2 regions of the Ruminococcus sp. RTP21484sp1_RTP21277st1_D2_RTP21277_210401 genome follow, and region 2 is predicted to be linked to the other one. Evidence: a T-box and tRNA genes for the amino acid it is inferred to sense, from the RefSeq annotation. Region 2 holds a T-box; the other holds one or more tRNA genes.
What was found. A T-box is a leader RNA that pairs with one kind of tRNA and senses whether it is charged. The one in region 2 lies ahead of AB5706_RS01550 (valine--tRNA ligase), so its partner is inferred to be a tRNA-Val.
Positions count from the first base shown of each region.

Region 1: it encodes a tRNA-Val, which carries the amino acid that the T-box ahead of AB5706_RS01550 (valine--tRNA ligase) is inferred to sense. The anticodon was not compared.

Region 1 is NZ_JBCOMJ010000036.1:34,045-44,846, reverse strand. It holds gene trpA (tryptophan synthase subunit alpha) at 195-974, opposite strand; gene trpB (tryptophan synthase subunit beta) at 967-2,151, opposite strand; gene AB5706_RS19585 (phosphoribosylanthranilate isomerase) at 2,206-2,856, opposite strand; gene trpC (indole-3-glycerol phosphate synthase TrpC) at 2,969-3,766, opposite strand; gene trpD (anthranilate phosphoribosyltransferase) at 3,915-4,922, opposite strand; gene AB5706_RS19570 (aminodeoxychorismate/anthranilate synthase component II) at 4,919-5,518, opposite strand; gene trpE (anthranilate synthase component I) at 5,515-7,041, opposite strand; gene AB5706_RS19560 (hypothetical protein) at 7,317-7,466, opposite strand; gene rhaD (rhamnulose-1-phosphate aldolase) at 7,663-8,496, opposite strand; tRNA gene AB5706_RS19550 (tRNA-Val) at 8,905-8,977, shown strand; tRNA gene AB5706_RS19545 (tRNA-Met) at 8,996-9,069, shown strand; gene AB5706_RS19540 (hypothetical protein) at 9,136-9,828, shown strand; gene AB5706_RS19535 (hypothetical protein) at 9,881-10,802, shown strand, end outside.
Region 2 is NZ_JBCOMJ010000002.1:69,662-80,463, reverse strand. It holds gene AB5706_RS01585 (O-acetylhomoserine aminocarboxypropyltransferase/cysteine synthase family protein) at 1-760, shown strand, start outside; gene AB5706_RS01580 (DUF6783 domain-containing protein) at 774-905, opposite strand; gene AB5706_RS01575 (bifunctional diguanylate cyclase/phosphodiesterase) at 1,082-2,764, shown strand; gene AB5706_RS01570 (CotH kinase family protein) at 2,978-3,199, shown strand; gene AB5706_RS01565 (hypothetical protein) at 3,341-4,303, shown strand; gene AB5706_RS01560 (ABC transporter ATP-binding protein) at 4,557-5,273, shown strand; gene AB5706_RS01555 (FtsX-like permease family protein) at 5,281-9,351, shown strand; T-box leader at 9,473-9,754, shown strand; gene AB5706_RS01550 (valine--tRNA ligase) at 9,793-10,802, shown strand, end outside.

The DNA.
Region 1 (10,802 bases), on a different contig from region 2:
TTTTCATTACCATTTATTTTACACATAAAATTAATTCACATATGATACTATAAAAAAAAGAGGGCAAAATGTCAACGCTTTTGCCTTCTTTTATAGTCTTTTTAGAATTAAAACAAGCTAAATTTTTTTGGTCTGTTCTGCTTATTTTTGGAAAAACTGAAGCATTTCTTTTCCATTTTTTATATTCTTCCTGCTTAAGCCTCACGCACAGCGTCTTTCATAGACTTTACATAATCCTTTACATATGGGACGCAGTTTTCTCCATGTGCGGCACAAATTTTCACAATGGCGGAGCCTACAATCGCACCGTCAGACTGGGCAGCCATTTTCTTTGCCTGCTCCGGGGTGGAGATGCCGAAGCCTACTGCACAGGGAATGTCCTTTGCAGCTTTTACCAGCTTCACCATCGCTCTGATATCGGTGGTGATCTGGGTTCTGGTTCCGGTTACGCCAAGGGAGGAAACGCAGTATACGAAGCCATTTGCCTCTTTTGCAATCCGGGTGATCCGGTCGTGGGATGTGGGGGCGATCAGGGAAATCAGCTCCAGACCATACTGTTTGCAGACCACGTCGAACTCCTCTTTTTCCTCAAAAGGTACATCAGGAAGAATCAGTCCATCCATTCCAATTTCTGCTGCTTTCCTGATGAAACGCTCTGTTCCATAGGAAAAAACAACGTTTGCGTAAGTCATAAATACCATTGGGATACTGGTTTTTTTACGGATTTTTACCACCATGTCAAAGATCTTGTCTGTGGTTACTCCGCCGCTCAGTGCACGCACATTGGCTTCCTGGATCACAGGACCTTCTGCTGTCGGGTCGGAAAACGGGATTCCAAGCTCAATAAGGTCTGCGCCTGCTTCCTCCATTGCATAGACAAGCTGCTCGGTGATCTCCAGAGATGGATCTCCGCAGGTGATAAATGGAATAAATGCTTTTCCTTTTGCAAATGCTTCTGAAATTCGGTTACTCATGGATATCCTCCCCTCTGTATCTTGCGATTGCTGCACAGTCTTTGTCACCCCTGCCGGAAATGGTAATGACTACGCACTGATCCTTGCCCATCTGCGGCACGATTTTTCTTGCATAGGCAACAGCGTGGGCGCTTTCAATGGCAGGAATGATTCCTTCTGTTTTGGAAAGATATTCAAAGGCTTCTACTGCTTCTTCATCTGTTACAGGTACATACTGGGCACGGCCAGTGTCGTAAAGGTGGGCATGCTCCGGTCCGATTCCCGGATAATCCAGTCCTGCGGAAATAGAGTAAACCGGCGCGATCTGTCCGTACTCGTCCTGGCAGAAATAGGATTTCATTCCATGGAAGATTCCAAGTCTGCCAGTGGCAATGGTGGCTGCGGTCTCTGCAGTATTTACGCCGCGGCCTGCTGCCTCGCAGCCGATCAGCTGTACATCTTTGTCTTCAATAAAGTGGTAAAAGGTTCCGATGGCATTGGAGCCGCCGCCTACACAGGCAAGGACTGCATCTGGAAGCCTGCCTTCTTTTTCCAGCATCTGTTCTTTGATTTCTTTGGAGATAACTGCCTGAAAATCGCGGACAATGGTTGGGAAAGGGTGAGGGCCCATAACGGAGCCCAGTACATAATGGGTATCTGCTATACGGTTGGTCCATTCACGCATGGTCTCGGATACGGCATCTTTCAGGGTGGCAGTTCCGGAGGTTACAGGATGAACTTTTGCTCCAAGGAGACGCATCTTATATACATTTAAAGCCTGGCGCTCGGTGTCTTCTTTTCCCATGAATACCTCGCATTCCATTCCCATAAGAGCTGCTGCTGTGGCTGTGGCTACCCCGTGCTGTCCGGCTCCGGTTTCCGCGATGACACGGGTTTTGCCCATTTTTTTTGCAAGAAGCACCTGACCTAAGACGTTGTTGATCTTGTGGGCGCCGGTGTGGTTTAAGTCTTCTCTTTTTAGATAAACCTTTGCGCCGCCAAGGTCTTCGGTCATGTGAGCTGCGTAGTAGAGACGGGATGGTCTTCCTGCATATTCATTTAAAAGTTCTGTAAGCTCCCGGTTGAATTCCGGGTCGTCTTTATAGTGGTTGTAGGCTTCTTCCAGTTCGATCACCGCGTTCATCAGGGTTTCGGGGATATACTGGCCGCCATGGATTCCAAATCTTCCGTTTGACATAGCGTTGTTTCCTTTCGTTTCGCTGTTTTGTATATGAATTACTTTCTTCACTCTTCACTCTAAATCTGCTTCTCGCTCTTTTCTGTATGCTTCCAGTGTATTAATCTGCTTCAGCATACGGGCAATCTGCTGGATTTTCGCCCGGTCTTTTCTTCCATCGGTTTCCAGGCTGCTGCTCAGGTCTACAGCCCATGGGTGTAAGGTTCCGATGGCGCTGCGGATGTTTTCGGGACCGATTCCTCCTGCAAGGAAGAATGGGCGGCGGACTGGGGGAACCAGGGTCCAATCAAAAGGTTCGCCGGTTCCTCCTGCGCCCTGATCTAAGAGGATGTAGTCGGCAGGGCTTCGAAGAGCCCGCTGAACATCTTCGGGTGTTTTTATGGAAAAGGCCTTGATGACGGGCTTTCCAGTCATATTCTGGATTTTTTCGATGTAGTCTTCGTCTTCATCCCCGTGAAGCTGGGCAGCCCATAGGGTGCCATCTCTTAATAAGGAAATGGGGAGTTCCGGGGCAGCGTTTACGAATACACCTACGGAAAGGATTTCCTTGTCCAGTCCCTTAACCAGGACTTTGACCTGTTCTGCCGTAAGGCTTCGTCTTCTTCCTGGAACTTCAATTATGAATCCCGCAAAATCCGGTTTTGCTTCATTTACAGCTTCAATATCCTCTTTGCAGGTCAGACCGCAAATTTTTAATTTTGCCATACTGTTTCATTCCTTTTCTTTAATTTTTTATTTTCCAACTATTTTATCAGCACATTGTACATCTTAGATTGCCAGAATGTGCATGGAATATCACTTATCACCATGGATCAGCTCAGACAATCCCTGCATTTAATGCCCCAAGTGCCGTTTTTTTGTCAGGGCTGCGCATTAAGGTCTCCCCGATCAGGACTGCATCTACTTGGTTTTCATATAATATACGGATATCCTCCGCTGTCTTAATACCACTTTCGGAAACAAACACCGTATCAGCCGGTGCCATGTTCCGCAGTCTGATACTGTTTCCCATATCAACGGTAAAATCATGGAGATTCCGGTTGTTCACTCCCACGATTTTGACTCCAAGATTCAAAGCCCGGTCCACTTCCCACTGATCATGAGCTTCTACCAGAGCATCCAGCCCCAGCTCCTGTGCCAGTTCCCCAAAGGCTTTTAACTGGCTGTTATCAAGAATCGCACAGATCAGAAGTACAGCGGAAGCCCCAAATGCTTTTGCCTGGTAGATCATGTACTCATCTACTGTAAAATCCTTTCGAAGTACCGGAATATTCACTGCCTGGGAAATTTCCTGCAAATACCTGTCTGCCCCCTGGAAATAAAAGGGCTCTGTGAGGCAGGAGATTGCAGAAGCACCGGCCTGCTCATATTCCTTTGCAATGTCCAGATAAGGAAAATCTGGTGCGATCAATCCTTTTGAAGGAGACGCTTTTTTTACTTCACAGATGTAAGACATTCCCGGCTTTTTTAATGCCTCCAGAAAAGAGATTTTTTCCTCGGCATGTTTTGCCAGATCGGAATTCTGCTGTAAGATAAGTTCCCTTAATGGGACTTTAAATTTTTCCTCCGCAATACGCTCTTTTGTGCGCGCTGCTATCTCATTTAAAATACTCATTCTATCTCCTGTAAAACTCTCTGTGATGTCATTCTCTCTTGTCGTCATCTTTATCCAAATGAGTTATATTGTTATTTTTTTCAGTGTTATTTTGTTTTGCGATGTGATTATTGTTATTTTTGTTATTATTTGTGTTTATTTTTCACTCCTAGTTGCTCTTTTCTATAAATTCTTCCAGTTTCTTCAGGGCAGCCCCACTGTCGATCAGCTGTTCTGCCATCTTCACACCTGCTTCAATGGAAGCTGCTTTGCCTGCAATATAAAGTGCGGCACCAGCATTCAGGCAAACTGCATGGCGTTTCGCACCTGTCTCTCTGCCTTCCAGAATTGCTTTTGTGATTTCGGCGTTCTCCTGTGGAGTTCCTCCCTGAAGCTCCTCTTTTGTGCAGCGCTCATAACCAAACTGCTCCGGAGTGAGTACATAGGATGTAAATTTGCCATCTTTGATCTCGCATACAGAAGTCGATGCACTCATGGAAATTTCATCCAGACTGTCCTGTCCGAAGACTACCATTCCTCTTGTTACTCCAAGATTTGCCATGACCTGCGCAAGAGGCTCAACAAGGGCTTCATCATAAACACCCATCAGCTCCATATTTGCGCCAGCAGGGTTGCTTAACGGTCCAAGAATATTAAATACAGTACGGATTCCCAGCTCTTTACGGATTGGAGCCACATACTTCATTGCAATGTGATAATTCTGGGCAAACAGGAAGCAGATTCCGATTTTTTCCAGAAGCTCCTGGCTTTTTTCCGGTGGAATTGTGATCTTAACGCCCAGAGCTTCCAGCACATCTGCGGCTCCGGATTTTGAAGAAGCAGCTCTGTTTCCATGCTTTGCTACCGGTACGCCTCCTGCTGCGATCACAAGGGAGGCAGTGGTGGAAATGTTAAAGGAATTGGAGCCGTCTCCACCAGTCCCTACGATTTCCAGTACATCCATGTCATGAAGCAGCTTGATGCAGTGTGCTCTCATGCCTGCCGCGGAAGCGGTAATCTCATCAATGGTTTCCCCTTTCAGCGCCAGAGCAGTCAGGTAAGCGGACATCTGTACCGGGGTAGCTTTTCCGCTCATAATCTCGTCCATTACCTCTTCTGCTTCCTGATAGGTTAAGTTCTGTTTCTTCGATAATTTGATAATACTTTCTCTGATCATTTTTTCTGCTCCTCTCTGATGTTGTCCTTTAGCGCTTCCAGAAAATTCTCAATCATCTTCCTTCCATCGGGAGTCATAACAGACTCAGGATGAAACTGCACACCGTAAACCGGATATTCCTTATGTTCCACTGCCATGATTTCTCCATCTTCTGCTCTGGCTGTTACAACCAGTTTCTCCGGAAGAGTCCCTTCTATTGCTGCCAGGGAATGATATCTTGCTGCCGGGAATTTTTTCGGGAGTCCTTTAAACAGGACATTGGAACCGTACTGGATCATCTCATCTCTTTTCCCATGCTTCAGTTCTTTTGCATAAGAAACCACTCCGCCAAAGGCTTCGCAAATACTCTGATGTCCCAGACACACACCCAGAATTGGGATTTTTCCAGCGAACTCTTTGATCACCGGAATACAGATTCCGGCCTCCTCCGGTCTTCCAGGCCCCGGGGAAAGAACAATTGCTTCCGGTTCCAGCTTCTCTATTTCTCCCAGGGAAATTTCGTCATTTCGAACCACCTGAATGTCCGGATTAACGGACCCGATCAGCTGATACAGGTTATAGGAAAAGCTGTCGTAATTATCAATCAGTAAAATCATTCTAATCCCTCCTCTGCCTGGCTGATGGCCCTTACCACCGCTCTTGCCTTATTCTGGCACTCTTCAAATTCTTTTTCCGGTACGCTGTCTGCCACGATTCCGGCTCCCGACCGGATACAGATTTCATCTTTTTTCTTATATACCAGACGGATTGCAATGCACACATCCAGATTTCCTGTGAAATCCACATATCCGATTGCGCCGCCGTAAATACCTCTCTTGCTTTGTTCCAGTTCCTGAATGATCTGGCAGGCACGGAATTTCGGTGCCCCTGAAAGGGTTCCTGCAGGTAAGATGGCATCCACCGCGTCTATGGCATCTTTACCCTTTTTGATGGTTCCTGTTACCGTAGAGCCAAGGTGCATAACACAGGAATAACGTTCCACAATCAGATATTTTTCTACTTTTACACTGCCAAGCTCACTGATTTTTCCAATATCGTTTCTTCCCAGATCCACAAGCATGTTGTGCTCGGCAAGCTCTTTTTCATCCTGAAGAAGATCCGCTTCCAGTGCTTTGTCCTCTTCCGGTGTTTTTCCTCGCGGCCTTGTTCCTGCCAGTGGGAAAGTGCTTAACTTGCCATGATCTAATTTCACCAGTGTCTCCGGGGAGGCTCCTGCGATTTCAATGTCATCACTGGAAAAATAGAACATATAGGGAGATGGGTTGGTGGCTCTCAGAACACGGTAAGTATCAAACAGGCTGCCCTCTGCTTTTGCCCTCATGGGGTTTGACAAAACCACCTGGAAAATATCGCCCTCGTGGATATAATGCTTCGCCGTTTCCACCATCTGGCAATATTTTTCTTTAGGGAACTGAGGTTTGATTTCAGATTTAAGCCTGATCGGAGGGAAGATTTTTTTCTCACCCTTTTTGATCAGCTCTGTCATTTCTTCCAGTTTTTCACAGGCCTGTTTATAGGACTTTTCCAGATCATCTGTCATCACACCTGTGATGAGAAGAACCTTCTGACGGTAATGGTCGAATGCGATCACATCATTAAACAGCATCAGATCCAGATCCCGGAAATCCTGCTGTTCCTTATCTGTTAGCTCCAGCTTGGGTTCACTGTATTTGATGTAGTCGTAGGAGAAGTAGCCTACCAGGCCGCCGGTAAATGTGGGCATATCGTCCATAACCGGACTTTTGTACTGACTGATGATTTCACGGATGGCATCGCCTGGATGGGCAACCTGTCGAACCTCTTCTGTACTGCTTTCTGTACTGCTTTCTGCCGCATTGCCGCTTCTGCCAAAAGTTTCCGTCTTACTGGTTTTTCGAATTCGCAGGATTCCGTCTGTGCAGGTGATTTCCATGGAAGGGTCATATCCCAGAAAAGAATACCTGCCCCACGCTTCGCTCTGGCTGGCGCTTTCCAGCAGATAGCAGTGATGACTTGCCTTTTGCAGAATCCGCATCATCTCTACTGGTGTGTAGCTGTCTGCGTATAACTCTTTGCAGATTGGAATTCTTTTGTAATCTCCTGCTGCCATTTCCCTGATCTTATCAAATGTTGGATACATAGAACACCTCCCGATTTATTTCCTGAACAGTGCGCGCGCCGCATCCTCGCAGAGCGTTTTTAGGTGTAACAGGAACATTACGGAGTAATTTTCTAGTACACAAAAAACCCGTCCAGGACAGAATTTCCATATCTGTCAAGGACGGGTCTGAATATTCACCCGCGGTGCCACCTTGCTTCACGATAAAATCGTGCTCTTAACGGAATACCATCATATTCCTGACAACTGACGTATGTCCTACGTCGCATAATACTTGGCTTCTGCAGAATCTACTTTTATGCTTCAATCAGATATGTTTGCATTTCTTCTGCAATTCTCTGCATTTGTTCTGCACGCATTCTGCCTTTCCATGCGCCCTCAGCGGCCCATTTAACAAACTGCCTTACCGCCCGGCTCTCAGCCTCCCGGACTCTCTGTGGGTGCACGATTGTTTTTATTCCCGCTTCATTGGTTTAGTTCGTTGAATTAAATTTTTATTTAAAATAGCATACAGGCAATGAATTGTCAAGCAATTTTTTCACATTTTATAAACATTTATTAAACTTAAATTCCTCTAAAGTAAAAAATCTGCCTGTGAATTTTCTCATCACAGACAGACCTCACATTATTATATTAATTTACTTACTGTTCTTTTTCATAAAGAAATTCTTCCGGTAAAGTAACATGAAAGTCTTTGGCTACTGCGCGGAAATCGTCAGGAGTAATGGTCTGAAGCTTACGCGGTGCCATGGACATTACCTTCACCAGAATTTCCGCAGACTTCTCTACTGTATGGAGAAGGCCAAAGGTCAGATCAAAATCTTCACCAGAGCAGAACATTCCATGATGTGCCCAGATGACAACGTCATATTTCTTCATTAGCTCAGCTGTTTTTACTGCAATTTCTCTTCCGCCTGGTACCATCCAGCCTACAACACCTACACCGTCTGGAAAAACAACCGGGCATTCTGTTGCAGACTCCCAAAGCTCTCTTGTAAATACCTTGTCATCCAATGGAAGGACAAAGGTTAATGCGATGGTGTTGGTTGTATGTGCATGATAAATAACACGATGTCTGCCGTTTGTAAGCTTCTTTTTTACCTCATGATTCATAAGGTGGGTTGGAAGCTCGCTGGTCGGGCGGCCGCCTTCTACCAGTCCCCAGCGGATTCTGTAATTAACACCTTTATCATCCAGTTCAATGATTGCAAGACATGCTTCCGGGTCAACTGCTATGTTTCTGAAATATTTGCCGCTTCCGGTTACCAGGAAAAACTCTCCTGCAAGTCCCGGCACCTCTGTGCCGATAGGCTGCCACTCGCCTGGTGCATTCAGACGTGGACGGATCATTTCTACTTCTTCTGCTTTCAGACGATAGCTTAAGTTTCCGCCGTTTCTCTCATGCCAGCCCTGCTGGAAACCATCGTCTGCCATTTTGATAAAGCCCTTCATAAATTTGGAATCTAAAATCTTCATACCATCTTCTCCTCTTCTATTTTTCGTATCGCCAACTGACGTTTCCTAATAGGAAAAACAATTGTCAGCTGATCGCAATTATGATCTCAGGGCATGTTTGTGAGCTCTTTTTTATGAGACCATACGAATACACTGCGTCCGTTCTTTTTCTTCTTGCAGGTATCCGGTATGCTTTTGTTTGCTCTTCTTGTTTACAGACTCAGTATAACATCAATTCTCATTTTGGAAAGAACCTTACTTGCCAAATTGTTTTCCGCTTTTTGCAAATAAGGACCCAAAATAAATAGTAAAAAATATAATTCTAAATTTTTTGAAAAAAAGTAAAAAAAGTTGTTGACAATTTGCGACAGTTGATAGTATAATAGCAAAGCGAGCTGCGGAAGAGAAGATACTTCACAGTTTGTATATGGGGTCTTAGCTCAGCTGGGAGAGCATCTGCCTTACAAGCAGAGGGTCACAGGTTCGAGCCCTGTAGGCCCCATACTTATGAAATGAATATGGCGAGATAGCTCAGTTGGCTAGAGCACGCGGTTCATACCCGCGGTGTCGAGGGTTCGAATCCCCCTCTCGCTATTATAGATGTTGCAGATTGCAGCATCTTTTTTTTGCCATAATCATCTTACACAAAGGAGTAACTGTATGAACATCGACCCATCCATCCGTAAACTTCTTGATAATGAAACTACAATACACGAAGCTCAGATCCGCGCTTTGTTCCAGACTCTTGACCGCAGGTTTGGGCTTCGTGGAGCTTCTGTGCCTATCCGCTTTGGTTACGATGAGGCTGTACTTGGCTCTTATACACCTGCTTCTTCTCATGAAAAGGAAGGCTTCTATTTTTCCCTTCTGTTTATTGGTTATGCCGTAAAGAAGCCTCTTTCCAAAGAGGATCGCCTGGATCTTTATAAGCACGAATACGCCCATTATATGCAATACAATATGAAAATCCCGGCGCAGTATAACTGGCAGGCAGGAAAGCATGGGAGCGCCTGGAAATACTGCTGTTCTCTTGTGGGCGCCGCGCCTACTCCTTATTACAGAATCGGAGAAAGCCTTCTGAAGCACAATTATGACAAAGCTCTGAAAAACCCTATCCATGACAAGACAGTTCCCATCCGGGACACCTACCGCCGTGAACAGGCCTACAAAAGCGCCAAACATAGCGAAATAAAATTCCAGGTAAACGATGTGGTAACTCATCCCAAATTTGGGGAAGGTACTGTAGAGGAAATCGTACAACTGTCCAATTCCGTCAGACTGCATATCCGGTTTGCAGATGATGAGGTAAAAAAGATTGACCAGAAATGGCTGCTACGGTCTGGTCATAAATAGTTATATTTTTACAAAACCCAATAAACTTATCATATAAAAGGAGTAAAAAGCCATGAAAAAAAATCATCATCTACACCGGCAGATTCACCTCTGCCTCATCATTTTACTGCTTCTGTTTTGCAGTTCAAGCCAGGTATTTGCCGCAGCAAGGGTAAATGTGAAAAATACCAGGATTAAATTATCAGCCACAAAGCTTACTTATAATAAAAAGGTACAGCGTCCAAAAGTAAGAGTAACTTATAAAGGAAAAGTCTTGAAGGAAAAGAAAAACTATATTGTAAAGTACTCTAAAGGCTGCAAAAAAGTAGGAACTTACACGGTTCAGATTATTGGAAAAGGCACTTATACCGGCACTGCTAAAAAACAGTTTGTCATTTTACCGCCGAAAGCCCAGATAATGAATATCTATGCAAAAACAGCAGCTGCAACTGTAGTAGTAAAAAGACAAACCTCCCAGACCAGTGGTTACCAGCTGCGCTATGCCACTAATTCAAAACTAAAAAATGCAAAAACTATAACAGTCAAAGGTAACAAAAACAACACAATTTTTCTCAATGGCCTCCGTGCCGGGACTACATATTATATGCAAACCCGCACTTACATGACCGTTAAAGGAAAAAAATACTATTCCAAATGGTCTTCTACAGGCCATTGCACAACAAACAGAGAGACAAACAGTACCCACCAAAGTGCAACCCCTACACCTACACCAACGCCTACATCCACACCGGTTCCTACACCCACACCGATTTCCAAAGCTGATCTGCCTGCACACGACCAAAAAGAAAATGCACCAGCTAAATATACATATGAAATTTACGGTCTGGACAAACAGAAGGCAGATATTTACACCGATTGTCTCAAACCTCTTTTTATAAAGACAGACAATCCGGATCCGAACTCTTTTTCCTTGATTTTTAATGGAAATGACTCGCGGACCAGCGCATACAGAAGTGGTTCATCTCGTTTCTTTG
Region 2 (10,802 bases):
ACATAACATTCCTCTTGTAGTTGATTCTACATTTGCAACTCCTTACCTGGTTCGCCCGATTGAGTATGGTGCAGATATCGTCGTTCATTCTGCCACCAAATTTATCGGCGGCCATGGAACTGCAATCGGCGGCGTAATCGTAGACAGCGGTAACTTTGACTGGAAGGCATCCGGCAAATTCCCGTGGATTTCTGAGCCGAACCCAAGCTATCATGGAATTTCCTTTGCAGAGGCAACCGCTCCGGCAGCATTTGTAACTTACATTCGTGCAATCATCCTTCGTGATACAGGAGCTACCCTTTCTCCATTCCATGCATTTATGTTCTTACAGGGACTGGAAACTCTTTCCTTAAGAGTGGAGCGTCACGTAAGCAACGCCCTGAAAATCGTAGATTACCTGTCTAAACATCCACAGGTAGAAGCTGTTCATCATCCATCACTGGAGAGTGAGCCAAGCCATTATCTTTATAAGAAATACCTTCCAAACGGTGGCGGTTCCATCTTTACATTTGAGATCAAGGGTGATGCACAGACCGCTCAGAAGTTTATTGATAACCTTGCAATCTTCTCACTGCTTGCAAACGTTGCAGATGTAAAATCTCTTGTGATCCATCCTGCAACAACCACACACAGCCAGTGCACAGAGGAAGAGCTTCTTGACCAGGGAATCAAACCAAACACAATCCGTCTTTCCATCGGTATTGAGAAAGTGGAAGACCTGATCGCGGCTCTGGACGCAGCATTCGAGGCAGTAAAATAATTAAAAAATAAATTCATTTTTGTAAAAGGTACTGTATCTCCTGAAATGGAAATATAGTACCTTTTTTACGGGCTGCAACAAACGAATTCGGGCAAAATATGCCGCAAAGTGGGACGTGCGGATTGCGGGATGATTTTTCAAACAGGCTCTGGCATCTACGGAATGGTTACAGATTATCATAAAAATGTTTGTATTATTTATTCTTCTGTTTATACTTTTTTAACATTTTATGTGCAGAATTGTCAAAAACGGTAGACAGAATTGTGCAAAGTATGGTAAAATATTGATGTATTAGGGGAAAAGGGAAGGCAGTGATTTTGTGTGATAGATATCTCTAATCTTGACAGCCATATATTTGATGCTCTGTCTCAGACTTCAGATAATATGTACATTTATATAGCAGACCTGGAACGCGATTTTTCCAGATGGTCTAAGCCAAGTGTGGATTACTTCAATCTGCCGGGAGAATTTATAGAGAATACGGCGAAGGAATGGGTACAGCATATCCATCCTGCAGACCAGCATATTTTTCTGGAGGATATCGGTCGTATTTTTGAGGGGAAAAGCAACCGGCATAATTGTGAATACCGGGCTTTAAATAAATATGGGAAATATGTATGGGTAAGGTGCCAGGGAATTGTGGAGCGGAATGCGGATGGAAGCCTTGGCCTTTTTGTTGGCACGATGATGAATCTTGGTGTGAATGCCAAGTTTGACCAGCCCACTGGTTTATATACGTTTCATGAGCTGAAGAAGCAGCTTCCGTCATTTATCAGTCATGGAATGGAAGGTGCGGTTCTTCTTTTTGATGTGGACAGACTTCAGAGAATCAATGATATTCTTGGGTATCTGGTAGGAGATGAGGTGCTGCAGCGTCTGGGACAGAAATGTCAGAGTATGGAGGGCGTTATTTCTTATCGAGGACCAGGAGGTAAATTCTATTGTATTACCACGGAGAAATCCGAGAGTGCGCTTGACCGGATTTACCGGGAAGTGCAGAGATTTTCGGAGGAAGTCCCCAGGGAGATGAATCTGGAGATCCAGTTGACAATTTCCTGCGGAGTGGCCTTTTTTCCACAGGATGCAGAGGATTTCGAGACTTTGCATGCAAATGTGGAATACGCCCTTGAGCAGGCGAAGAAAGTGGGACGTGGTAGCATTGCGCAGTTTTCCGGACAAATGCACAGAAAAACAGTGGAGAAATTCCGACTGCAGGAAGTTCTCCGTGAGTCTGTTGCCAATAATTGCAGAGGGTTTGCACTGGTATACCAGCCTCTGGTGAACGGAGAGACTCAGGAGGTTTATGGTGCTGAGACTCTGATGCGTTTTTATCTGCCGGATGGAACCCTGGTTTCCCCAATGGAATTTATTCCGATCCTGGAGGAAGACGGAACCATCAGACAGGTGGGAGAGTGGCTTTTGAATGAGGCACTTGCCCAGGCGGCCTTGTGGCGCATGGAGAATCCTGATTTTGTGATTTCCGTGAATGTTTCTTATATCCAGATACTTCAGGAAGGCTTCAGGGAAATGGTGACACGGATCGTGGAAAAATCCGGCACACCGGAGAAGCAGTTGATCCTGGAGCTTACAGAGAGCTGTAAGGTATCGGATCCCAACGGCCTTCGGGATGATTTTGAATATTTTAAAAATATGGGGATCAATATGGCACTGGATGATTTCGGCACGGAGTACTCATCCATTGCATTGCTTCGCAAGCTGAAACCACAGTGGATCAAGATCGATCATACTTTTGTCCGTTCCATTCAGGATGATGAGATGGATCAGGCGATTCTGGAATATATTATGAATCTGAGTAAGCAGACCAGAATAAAGGTTTGTGTGGAAGGTGTGGAGAATGAGGAAATCCTTTCCGTTGTCCAGACTTATAAGCCGGAATTGCTTCAGGGATACTATTATTCCAGACCCTGTCCGGCGGAGGAATTTTCAAAGAAATATTTCAATGGAAAAGATAAGACAGGCAGCTACGGTTGTCTGAAAAAATAATTCTGATAAGCGCTTTTTTATACGCTCTAAGGGAAATACTAGTACATCGTTTTCGAAATAACTATACCACTCACTTGTCTGTGAATTCGATTGCACAGGTATAAAAGCCTCGGCGTAGCCCGCTACGCCTACGTTTTTATACCTGCACACTCGAATCCACATCCTACGTGATTGGTATAGTTATTTACGAAGCGATGTACTAGTCTTTCGTCTATTGCAAGTGACCCCGATACAGATCGGTATAGCTTTAAACTGGAATTTGATCATTACATTAAAGGGCAGACCTGCTATGGTTTAGATAAGCTAATCCTGAATAATAATTATGCAGACGCTACCAATATGAAAGAAGCTGTAGAGGACAGTTTTATGCTGCGCAATTATGGCACAGAAGATGGAAATGAAGCATTACAAAAAACAGAGTCAGGTGGTGTATAATAAGAAAAACGGAGTTGAAAAGCCATGGTTAATCCGTTATAATTTTCATATATAAATACATGAAAAAAGTGTTTTTTCAGAAAATTGTATGTTGCTGGTCATGGGGTGGACAGCAAAGACTATATGAAGGGGGATTTTTCTATGACGAAAATGAAGAAGATTTGCATACCTGTTCTTGCAGCTGCAGCCCTTGCATTTTCAGTTCCCGGAACTACGCAGGAGGCAGAGGCTTCCTGTAATACTTACCGTGTGAATGTTGTTACTGGATATCTGGCTCTGCGGACAGATACATCCTATAATAGCGGTAATGAGATCGGAGAACTTTACAGTGGTGATCTGGTGGAGGTACTGGATTATACTGGCGCCACTGGTTACTGGTATGTATACTCTCCTAAGTATGACGATTTCGGATATGTGAATAATGATTATCTGGATTCTGTGACATCTTCCTATAATACAATGTGGACCGTAAGCGTTTCCACCGGATATCTGGCTCTTCGCAATGCACCGGAATATGATGCATCTAATGAAATCGGTGAGCTCTATTCGGGAGATACCGTCTGGGTTTCCGACAGCAGCAATTCTCAGTACTGGTATGTGTATTCCCCGAAACTGGACGGCTATGGATATGTGAACCAGGAGTACCTGTACAGAGAAGAGGGACTGGATACAGATTCCAGCTATTTTGGTGAAATAAGAACGGTCAGTGTTGCCAAGGGCTATCTGGCACTTCGCAATATGAAGGCATATGATGCTTCCAATGAAATCGGGGAATTATATTCCGGTGATACCGTACAGCTTCTGGATACAAGTGATTCCCAGTACTGGTATGTGTATTCCCCGAAATATGATACCAATGGATTTGTAAACAAAGATTATCTGGTGGGTGGAAATGCATATGCTACCTTGTATGTAAAAGTGCCTACCGGCTATCTGGCTCTTCGATCCGCTATGGGATATGATGCGGCAAATGAGATTGGTGAACTGAATACCGGTGATACTGTGGTAGTAATTGATTCCAGTTCAGATAAATACTGGTATGTATATTCTCCACGCCTTATGAAATACGGATATGCAGATTGTAATTATATATTCTGCAATTGATGAGCAGGAAAGAAAAACAGCCTCTGACTTTTTTACTGGGAAAGTCAGAGGCTGTTTTTGAAATAACTATAATTTTTATAACTGCACACTTGAATTCATATCCTACGCGATTGGTATAGTTGTTACTGTTTACTCCGTGACCAGTAACGTATAGTTATCTTTATAGAAATTTCATACTTTCTCTGATTGAACAAAAAAACCTGCAATGCTATACTAAAATTAAAATATATTTGAAAAACAGGAGTGTGATAAATTGCAGGGTACCACAGAAAACTATATTCACCTTGAAAAGGTTTCTAAGATTTATGGAACGAAAGAAGTAAAAATAATCGCAGTAGATGAGATCAGCTTTAACATAGCTAAAGGCGAGTTTGCCGTGATCGTAGGGCCCAGTGGTGCTGGCAAGACTACGGTTCTGAATATTCTGGGCGGAATGGATACTGCCACCAGCGGTCAGATCTGGGTAGATGGAAGGAATATAGCGAAATACAATAACCGCCAGCTCACCAGCTACCGCAGGGATGATATTGGATTTGTTTTTCAGTTTTATAATCTGGTTCCCAATCTGACAGCCTTGGAAAACGTAGAACTGGCAGGACAGATCTGTAAGAACCCCATGGATCCGAAAACTGTTTTGGAAGAGGTGGGGCTGAAAGACAGACTTGGAAATTTTCCTGCCCAGTTATCAGGCGGTGAACAGCAGAGAGTTTCCATTGCAAGAGCTCTTGCCAAGAATCCGAAGATGCTCCTTTGCGATGAGCCAACAGGCGCTCTGGATTACCAGACTGGTAAGGCGATTCTCAAGCTTTTACAGGATATGTGCCGCCAGAAGGGGATGACAGTAGTGGTTATCACTCATAACTCTGCATTGACGCCTATGGCAGATCGCGTGATTAAAATAAAAAACGGCAAGGTGGCACAGATGACTTTGAATGCCCACCCAACCCCGGTAGAAGAAATTGAGTGGTAGGTGAGAGATGAAAGCATTAAGAAAAGAATTCTGGATGGAGATCCGAAAAAGCAAATCCAGGTTTATCTCCATTCTTCTGATCGTGGCTCTTGGAGTGGCCTTCTTTTCCGGTATTCAGGCTTCCTCGCCGGATATGCGCTATTCCGGAGATGCCTATTATGACGAAAGCAGCCTGATGGATATCAAGGTTGTGGGCACAATGGGCCTGACATCTGATGATGTTTCTTCCATAGAAAGTATAGATGGCATCGAGTCCGCAGAAGGTGCCTGGTCTACCGATGTGATGTGCGGGGAAGGCCAGAAGCAGAAGGTTCTTCACATTGAATCCATAAATGACACAGTGAATAAACTGGATGTGCAGGAGGGACGCCTTCCGGAAAAAAGTGGAGAGATTTTTCTGGATAGCACATTTGCTTCTTCCAATGAATATAAGGTAGGAGATAAGGTGGCTTTGCGTGAAGAAGGAGATTCCCCCGTTCTTGTGACCACAGAATATACGGTAGTGGGAACTGGAAGAAGTCCTCTTTATATTTCCTTTAATAGAGGAAATACCACCCTTGGAACTGGTGAAGTCAATGGATTTGGATATGTGCTCCCAGAAGATTTTGACCAGGAAATTTATACGCAGATTTATGTGACCGTTCATGGGGCAAAGGGTCTTACAAGTTATACAGACGGTTATGAGAATCTGATCGCCAAGATCAAAGACCGTGTTGAAAACATAGCAGATGATCGCTGTCAGATCCGCCTTGCAGCTGTGAAGGCGGATGCACAGGAGGAAATCAATGATGCCCAGAAGAAGTTGGACGATGGGAAAAAAGAGGCAGATGAAAAGCTTGCTGACGCAAAAGAAGAGCTGGATAAAGGTGAAAAGGATTTAGAAGACGGCAGGAAAGAGTATGAAGATGGAAAATCCCAGTTAGAAGACGCAAAAACAGAGCTTGCCGATGGAAAAAAACAGCTGGAAGATGCGAAGACAGAGCTTACTGATGGGAAAAACCAGTTAGAAGATGCAAAAGCGCAGCTTGCTGATGGAAAAAGTCAGCTGGAATCTGCCAGGAGTCAGCTTTCCTCCAGCAAAAGCCAGCTTGACACTGCCAGAAGCCAGCTGGATGATGGATGGAGTCAGGTAAATGCAGCAAAAGCCCAGCTTGCTGACGGACAGGCTCAGCTTGATTCCGCGCAGAAGCAGGTAACCAGTGGTCTGGCAGAATTAGAGGAAAATCAGAAGACTTTAGATGAAAATAAAGCGAAACTTGCAGATGGAAAAGCCCAGATTGAGGCAGGCGAGCAGCAGTTAGAAGCCGCAAAGCAGACTTTGACAACAAAGCAAAGTGAACTGGATCAGTCAAAAGCGGAGATCATTGCCGGACAGCAGCAGATCGAAAGTACCAGAACCCAGTTAAATGCCCAGAAGCAGCAGATTACAGATGGACTTTCCCAGGTATCAGCAGGAGAAGCACAGCTTCAGGATGGAATAAGTGCTTTGGAAAGTGCAAAAGCTCAGCTGACGGAGCTGCAGAGTCAGCTTGAGATAGTACGCGCAAGTTACAACGCAGCACTGGAAAATCCGGATGCTTCCCAGGAGGAAATAGATATTCTGGCAGCTCAGGTGTCTGCACTGGAAGAACAGGAGGCGGCGGTAAGCCAGCAGATTCAGGCAAGTGAAGCGCAGATTGAGAGTCAGCGGCAGCAGCTTGCAGCGACCAGAAGTGAGTTGGAAAGCGGGCTTGCAGCAGTCGAGAATGGACTTTCCCAGCTTTCTCAGAAAGAAAGCGAGCTGAATGCTGGACGGGAACAGATAACAGCAGGTCAGGCAGAGATTGACGCCGGATGGATTCAGATTCAGGAACAGGAGAATACTCTTGCTGCTTCGAAAGCTGAGATAGAGGCAGGGGAACAGGAACTGGAAAAAGGTCAGAAGCAGTTAAAGGCAGCAAAGAAAAAACTGAATAAAGCCCAGAAAGAAATTGATTCCAATGCAGAGACCCTGGCAGCAGGACAGGCGGAACTGGATGCCAATGTGGCAAAGCTGAATGACAACGAAGCGCAGTATGCTTCCGGCCTGGAACAGTATAATTCCGGTGCCCGGCAAATTGCGGAAAATGAGGCAAAGCTTACTTCCGGTGAGCAAGAGATTGCAGAAAATGAGGCAAAACTTGCCGATGGTGAGAAAGAAATCGCAGACAATGAGAAGAAGCTTGCAGACGGTGAAAAAGAGATTACAGACAATGTGAAAAAGCTTCAGGATGCGGCTAAAGACTTGAAAAAAGGCGAGAAAGACCTTGCAGACGGAAAGAAAGAGTACGAAGACGCCAAAAAAGATGCTGAGGATGAGATTGCCGAGAATCAGCAGAAGCTGGATGATGCGAAAAAGGAGCTGGAAGATCTGGAAATGCCGGAGTGGATGGTCACAGATAGGGAGGCTCTTCCGGAATATACGGATTACGGTGATAATGCAGATCGTCTTCGAAACATCGGTCAGGTTTTCCCGGTCATCTTTTTCCTGGTAGCGGCATTGATCAGTCTTACCACTATGACTCGTATGGTGGAGGAGCAGCGAACCCAGATCGGTACCTTGAAGGCATTGGGATATAAGAAGTCTGCTATTGCAGCAAAATACATCTGTTATGCATTTTTTGCAACTCTTCTTGGCAGTGTGCTGGGAATGCTGATCGGAGAGAAAATCATTCCATACATTATTATAACTGCTTATGGAATTATGTATCATAACGTGGCAAATACCATTTCCATTGATTATCAGCCTGGCTTCGCACTGATCGCTTCCGCAGCCTCTGTTGTATGTACAGTTGGAGCCACTCTTTTCGCAAGTGGAAAGGAGCTGCAGGAGACACCGGCCTCTCTTATGCGCCCACCGGCTCCGAAAGAGGGCAAGCGGGTATTGCTGGAGCGGCTCACATTTATATGGAAGCATTTAAGCTTTTCCTGGAAGTCCACAATTCGAAATCTTTTCCGTTACAAGAAGCGCCTGATCATGACGGTCTTTGGAATTGCAGGAAGCATGGGACTGATGCTGGTTGGCTTTGGGATTCAGGATTCCATCAGTGATATTGCCGCTATTCAGTACCGGGAGCTTCAGCATTATGACGGAATGGTGATTGAGGACAGCGATGCTACAGAGGAAGAACATGCAGAGCTGTTTGAATATATGAAGGAAAATGAGCAAATCGCCCATTGCAATCGGGTACAGATGACGAAGATCAGTGCTCCGAAAGGCAGCTCCAGCGTCAGTATTTATCTGTTTGTGCCAGAGAGCCTGAGTGAGTTTGCAAGGGATGTAACCTTAAAGAACCGTATTACCGGGGAAACATATGAGCTTACCGACGAAGGTGCTGCTATTTCCGAGAAAACAGCATCCCTGCTGGGATTAAAGGTGGGAGATATGATTCCCCTAAAAAAGGGAGATAAGGAATATAAGGTGAGGGTGGCTGTGATCACAGAGAATTATATGAGCCATTACCTTTATATGACGCCCAGGGTTTATGAGCAGACGTTCGGGGAAAAGCCGGAGTATGAGAACATTGTGTTTACTATGCAGGAAGACTGCAAGGATGATCTGGAAATGGCAGGAAGCCGGATCCTTGCTAATCCTGGTGCTCTCAGCATCAGTTATACCAGTAGTCTGGCATCACAGGTTGACCGTATGCTGAGCACTCTGGATGCGGTGATCCTGGTGCTGATCGTTTCCGCAGGAATGCTGGCTTTTGTGGTATTGTATAATCTGAATAATATCAATATTACAGAAAGACAGAGGGAGCTGGCAACTTTGAAGGTGCTTGGCTTCTATGACGGAGAGGTCTCCCAGTATGTGCTTCGGGAAAACGTGATCCTGACAGTGCTTGGAATTATGTTTGGAGCAGTGTTTGGAATTCTCATTCACAGGTATGTGATTACTACGGTTGAGGTGGATGCAGTTATGTTTGGACGTAATATTAAGCCGTTGAGCTTTTTATACAGTGGAATTCTGACAAGCATATTTTCCATTGTGGTGAATGGGGTGATGCATTTTAAGCTGAAAACCATTGATATGGTGGAATCCTTAAAGAGTGTGGAATAAAAATTATTGTAATTGTGAAATTTTTAAATTAGCTTGACAAGCCGGAAGAATGCAATTATAGTTATATCCATAAAAGTGGCGGCTTTTTCCGGATATTTACAAGGAGATCAGACCGCTGCAGCGAAAAGCGTTGAAGAAGAGGAGTAAGTAAATGCCCTCCCAGAGAGAAATGTCCAGGGATAACTGTGGTGGAAGACATTTTGAGATCCGCATTCACTGAAGGTAGCTTCTGAGCCGGGAAACTGAACAAGCAGTGATATCTGCAGTAAGTTTTCACGCAATTCCAGCGTTACAGGAAAGAGATATGTGTACAACAGAGCGAAGACTGTAAATGAATTCAGGGAAACAGTACTTTGCATTTTGCACATAATGAAGGTGGTACCGCGTTAATTTCGCCCTTCACACAATTGTGTGAGGGGCTCTTTTTTTAGGAGGAAAATCATGAGCAAAGAACTTGCAAAGACCTACGATCCAAAAGGAATCGAGGAACGTCTTTACCAGAAATGGATGGACAACGGATATTTTCATGCAAAAGTAAACCCGGATAAGAAACCATTTACCATTGTTATGCCGCCGCCAAACGTAACCGGACAGCTGCATATGGGACATGCACTTGATGAAACTATGCAGGACATTCTCATCCGTTTCAAGAGAATGCAGGGCTACGAAGCACTGTGGCAGCCGGGAACTGACCATGCAGCTATTGCTACAGAGGTTAAGGTTACTGAGAAACTGAAAAAAGAAGGCATCGACAAGGCAGAAATCGGCCGTGAGAAATTCCTGGAATATGCCTGGGAGTGGAAAGAAGAGTACGGCGGAAAAATTATCAACCAGCTGAAGAAACTTGGTGCTTCCGCAGACTGGGAGAGAGAGCGTTTCACCATGGACGAAGGCTGCTCCAAGGCCGTACAGGAAGTTTTCATCAAGTTATATGAAAAAGGCTACATCTACAAAGGTTCCCGTATCATCAACTGGTGTCCGGTATGCCAGACTTCCATTTCCGATGCAGAGGTTGAGCATGAGGATCAGGACGGATTTTTCTGGCACATCAATTATCCGGTTGTTGGAGAAGAAGGAAAATTCGTGGAAATTGCAACAACACGTCCGGAAACACTTCTTGGAGATACTGCAGTTGCAGTAAACCCGGATGATGACCGTTACAAAGACATTGTTGGCAAAATGCTGAAGCTTCCCCTCACAGACAGAGAGATCCCGGTTATTGCCGATGAGTATGTTGATAAAGAATTTGGTACCGGATGCGTAAAAATCACACCGGCACATGATCCTAACGATTTCGAGGTTGGAAAGAGACACAATCTTCCAGAAATAAACATCATGAATGATGATGCTACCATCAATGAGCTGGGTGGTAAATACGCCGGCATGGATCGTTATGAGGCAAGAAAAGCCATGGTAGAGGATCTGGACAAGCTTGGCCTTCTGGTAAAGGT